Regions from separate parts of the Mesorhizobium sp. 8 genome, predicted to be linked through region 1. Evidence: predicted binding sites of a transcription regulator. Region 1 holds the regulator's gene; the other holds the start of a gene.
The links. The regulator PhoB, encoded in region 1, activates phosphate uptake and scavenging genes when phosphate is short. The targets are predictions, from matches to a motif close to TGTCATNNANCTGTCAT.

Region 1 (2,197 bases):
CGCCGCGCGCCGCACGGGATCGCTCATCATGTCGTAGCCGATCGCCTTCTGGCTCGCCGGGTCGAGCGGCTCGAACAGCACGACGGGCGCGCGCCAGGGTGTATTCGAGGCCGGGAAGATGGCGCGGTCGAAGCCGTGATCGCGGCGGATGATGCGCTCCGCCACCGCCTCGTCGCCCGCCTTGACCATCTTCAGAAAGCCGATGCCGCGCAGGCCGGCGAAATTGCCGTCGACGTCGAGCGCGTCGAAGAACGACTTGAATTCGCTGCTCGAAATGTTGCCGTTGCGGGCGTCGAACAGCGCCTGGGTGGAACGCAGCAGTGAAAGATGCAGGTCGACGCGGCTTTCGATGCGGTTCAGCGCGTCGTCCGCCGTTGCCGAGAATTTGATGCGGGCGGCTTCCTGCGTGGCGAAGTAGGCGAACCCCGCCATGATCAGGCTGGCCAACGCAACGGCCACGAAGGCCATGATTGGAAAGAGCTTTTTCAACTGCGGGGTTTCGCGCGCCGTGAAGTCCTGCCTCTTTCTAGCAAGTCCCCGCGTCAACGCAATGGAGGCGACCCCACCGCCGGCCGGAACGGGATCAATCTTCCCTGATCGCGTAGCCGGCGCCGCGTATGGTGCGGATGATGTCGGGCATGCGGCCGTTGTTGACGGCCTTGCGCAGCCGCCCGACATGGACGTCCACCGTGCGCTCGTCGATATAGACGGTCTCGCCCCAGACGTTGTCGAGCAGTTGCGTGCGCGAGAACACCCGGCCGGGATGCCGCATCATGAATTCCAGCAGCTTGAATTCGGTCGGCCCGAGCTTGAGTTCGTTCTTCTTGCGGTAGACCCTGTGCTGCTCGCGGTCGAGCACGATGTCGCCGACCTTCAGCATCGAGGACAGCACTTCCGGCTTGGCGCGGCGCAGCAGCGCCTTGACCCGGGCCATGAACTCCGGCGTCGAGAACGGCTTGACCAGATAGTCGTCAGCCCCGGTGGAAAGCCCCCTCACCCGATCGCTCTCCTCGCCGCGCGCGGTCAGCATGATGACCGGCAGCCGTTCCGTCTCCGGCCGCATCCTGAGGCGCCGGCACAGTTCGATGCCGGACACCGCCGGCACCATCCAATCCAGCACCAGAAGGTCGGGCACGTTCTCCTGCAGACGCAGCTCGGCCTCGTCGCCGCGCGTCACCACCTCGACCTGGTAGCCTTCCGATTCCAGATTGTAGCGGAGCAGGACGCCCAGCGGCTCCTCGTCCTCCACCACCATGATGCGCGGCGCGATCATTGCAACCATCCCGTCTGTGCCTTCACGCGGCCGGTGCCGGCATCGCCGTCTCGTCGGTCTTCGGCCGCGCCGCCGGCAACTGCTCGCCGGTCAGCACATAATACGCGTTTTCGGCGATGTTCGTCACATGGTCGCCGATACGCTCGAGATTCTTGGCACAGAACAACAGGTGCGTGCAGGCGGTGATGTTGCGCGGATCTTCCATCATGTAGGTGAGAAGCTCGCGGAACACCGAGGTGTATTTCACGTCAATGCGCTCGTCGTCGTTCCTGAGCCGCGCCAGCGCCGCGGTATCGCCGGCGCTGTATTCTTCCACGACACCCTTGACCTGGATCAGCACCAGTTGCGCCATGGCGTCGATGGAATGCGAAAGCTCGCGCGACATGCCGCCCTGGCCGACGGCGCCGACGCGCTTGGCGATGTTCTTGGCAAGGTCGCCGATGCGCTCGAGATCGCCCGCCATGCGGATGGCGCCAACCACCGCGCGCAGATCGTCCGCCATCGGCTGGCGCTTGGCGATGAGGGTGATGGCGCGATTGTCGAGCTCGCGCTGGCGCGCATCCATCACCACGTCGTCGGACACCACGCGCTGGGCGAGCCCGGTGTCGCTCTCGATCAGCGCCCGCGTGGCGTCGCCGACCATCGTGCCGGCGAGATCGGCCATCGCGCCGACAAGCCGGCTGATATGGGCGAGATCGTCGTCGAAGGAGGTGACCGTATGTTCAGCCATGATGCTGTTTCCGTATCCGTGCTGGCGGTCAGCCGAAGCGGCCGGTGATGTAGTCCTGCGTGCGCTTTTCGCTAGGCGCGGTGAAGATCTTCTCGGTTTTGTCGAACTCGATCAGCTCGCCGAGATACATGAAGGCGGTCTGCGCCGAGACGCGCGCCGCCTGCTGCATGTTGTGGGTGACGATGACGATGGTG
Region 2 (2,197 bases), 2.0 Mb from region 1:
CGTTGGCGCCGAACCATTCCACCGTCTCGCGCCAGCGCACGCGCCCGGTCACCTGCTCGACCAGCCGCGCGGCGATGGTTTCGGGATCGGTCGTCGGGGTCACCGACACGTTCGACACCACCGGCACGACGGGCGCATTCTTCTTCACCTCGGCAAGGGCTGCGCGCATGGCATCGGCGGCGGGCTGCATCAGCGCCGAATGGAAGGGGGCGGACACCTGGAGCATCAATGCCCGCTTTGCGCCCTTTTTCGTGCAAAGGGCCGCGGCGCGTTCCACGGCCGCCTTGCTTCCCGAAATGACGAGTTGGCCGCCGCCATTGTCGTTGGCGATCTGGCAGACGGCGCCCTGTCCCGCCTCCTTGCAAGCGGCCTCGACACCGTCCTGGTCGAGACCGATAATGGCGGCCATGGCGCCCTCACCCACCGGCACGGCCGACTGCATGGCGTTGCCGCGGATGCGCAGCAGCCGGGCGGCGTCCGCGACCGATACAAAGCCAGCGGCGGCAAGTGCCGAATATTCGCCGAGCGAATGGCCGGCGACATAGGCAACCTTGTCCTTCAGCGAAAAGCCGCGCGATTCCAGCGCCATGATCGCAGCCAGCGACACCGCCATCAGCGCCGGCTGGGCGTTGGCGGTGAGCGTCAGCGTTTCTTCCGGCCCCTCCCAGATCAGGCTGGACAGTTTCTCACCCAGCGCCTCGTCGACCTCGTCGAAGACGCGCCGCGCTTCGGGGAAAGCATCGGCAAGATCTTTACCCATGCCGACGGATTGGCTGCCCTGGCCCGGAAAGGTGAATGCGATCGCCATGGTCTATCCCGGTTTTTCGGTTCTCGATTGCGTGTGACGCAAGCCGGCCCGCCAAGTCAAGCCCGCCTCTGCCGGCGTACGCGCCGCAAACGCCTGTTCCACAGGGCTTTTCACCGATCACTCATGATTAAAACCGAACACGATTTTTTGCCGGCTCTTTTCATTTTTTTCGCAACCGCTAGTGTCCCGCGTCATTTTAATGACACTTCCGTGACGATGCACGGGTGCATCATGTCAGTAGAAAACGGTGCGGACGTGAACAGGACGGCAAAAGAACAGGACGGCATGGCTTCGGGCGCTGAAAAGCGCACGTACAGCCATGGTGCGGCCCTGCGTTACGGGCTGATCTCGCTGCTCGCTTCGGCGGTGCTGGTGTTCGCCATCGAGCTCATCTTCCGCGGCGATGTCGCAGCGACCGTCGGCTTCTTCCTGCAGCCGTTCAAGCCGGGCTGGACGACCGTCATCCTGTTCACCCTGATCCTCGTCACGCTGGACGCCCTGCTGGGGCGCAGGCACCAGGGGCTGATGGTCATGGCGCCGCTGACGCTGGCGCTCGCCTTCATCGGCCACCAGAAATCCAACTATCTCGGCGACCCGCTCTATCCGACGGATTTCCTCTATGCCCGCCAGATCGTAGACCTGATGCCGCTTCTGGTGCGGGAGCGGCCGTGGACGGCGCTCGCGATGGCCGTGGGGCTGCTTGCCGGGCTGACGCTGCTGGTCTTCGCGTGGCGTCAATGCCGCCGTCGCATGCCGAGGCTCACCTACAAGGGCAGGGTCGCGCGGCTGGCGCTGTGCCTGCCGCTGCTCGCTTTCTTCGTCTCCATCATGGACTACGCGACGTTCTCGTGGACCCGCGACCGCTTGCAGATCATCCCGATGATGTGGGACCAGAAGGAGAACTACGCCTCCAACGGCTTCGCTCTCGCCTTCGCCCTCAACGTGCCGATGGCGCACGTCTCGGCGCCCGCCGGCTATTCGGAAAAGGCGATGGCTGCGATCGAGCGGCCAAAGGTCACCACGACCATTCCAGCCGAGAAGCCGGACATCATTATCGTGATGAGCGAATCCTTCTGGGATCCGACGCAACTGCCGGGCGTCAAGATCACGCCAGACCCGATGCCGACCGTGCGCTCGCTGCGTTCGGGCTCGATGTTCTCGCCCGAGTTCGGCGGCATGACCGCCAACGTCGAGTTCGAGGCGCTGACCGGCTTCTCGAACGCCTTCCTGCCGGCGGGCTCCATCCCCTACCAGCAGTATGTGCGCGCGCCGATCCCGTCGCTCGCGACCTTCTTCAAGAGCGAAGGCTACGAGGCGCGGGCCATCCACCCCGGCACCAACTGGTTCTGGAACCGCACCAACGTCTACGCCGATTTCGGCTTCGACGAC

Region 2: FGU64_RS02365 (LTA synthase family protein) is a predicted target of PhoB. The motif match lies at 1,008-1,024, and genes of this name have one in related genera.

The regions. Positions count from the first base shown of each region.
Region 1 covers NZ_CP040914.1:2,463,251-2,465,447, forward strand. Annotated here, with positions in the region: gene FGU64_RS11930 (CHASE domain-containing protein) at 1-489, opposite strand, end outside; gene phoB (phosphate regulon transcriptional regulator PhoB) at 584-1,273, opposite strand; gene phoU (phosphate signaling complex protein PhoU) at 1,296-2,003, opposite strand; gene pstB (phosphate ABC transporter ATP-binding protein PstB) at 2,032-2,197, opposite strand, start outside.
Region 2 covers NZ_CP040914.1:512,218-514,414, reverse strand. Annotated here, with positions in the region: gene fabD (ACP S-malonyltransferase) at 1-808, opposite strand, end outside; gene FGU64_RS02365 (LTA synthase family protein) at 1,094-2,197, shown strand, end outside.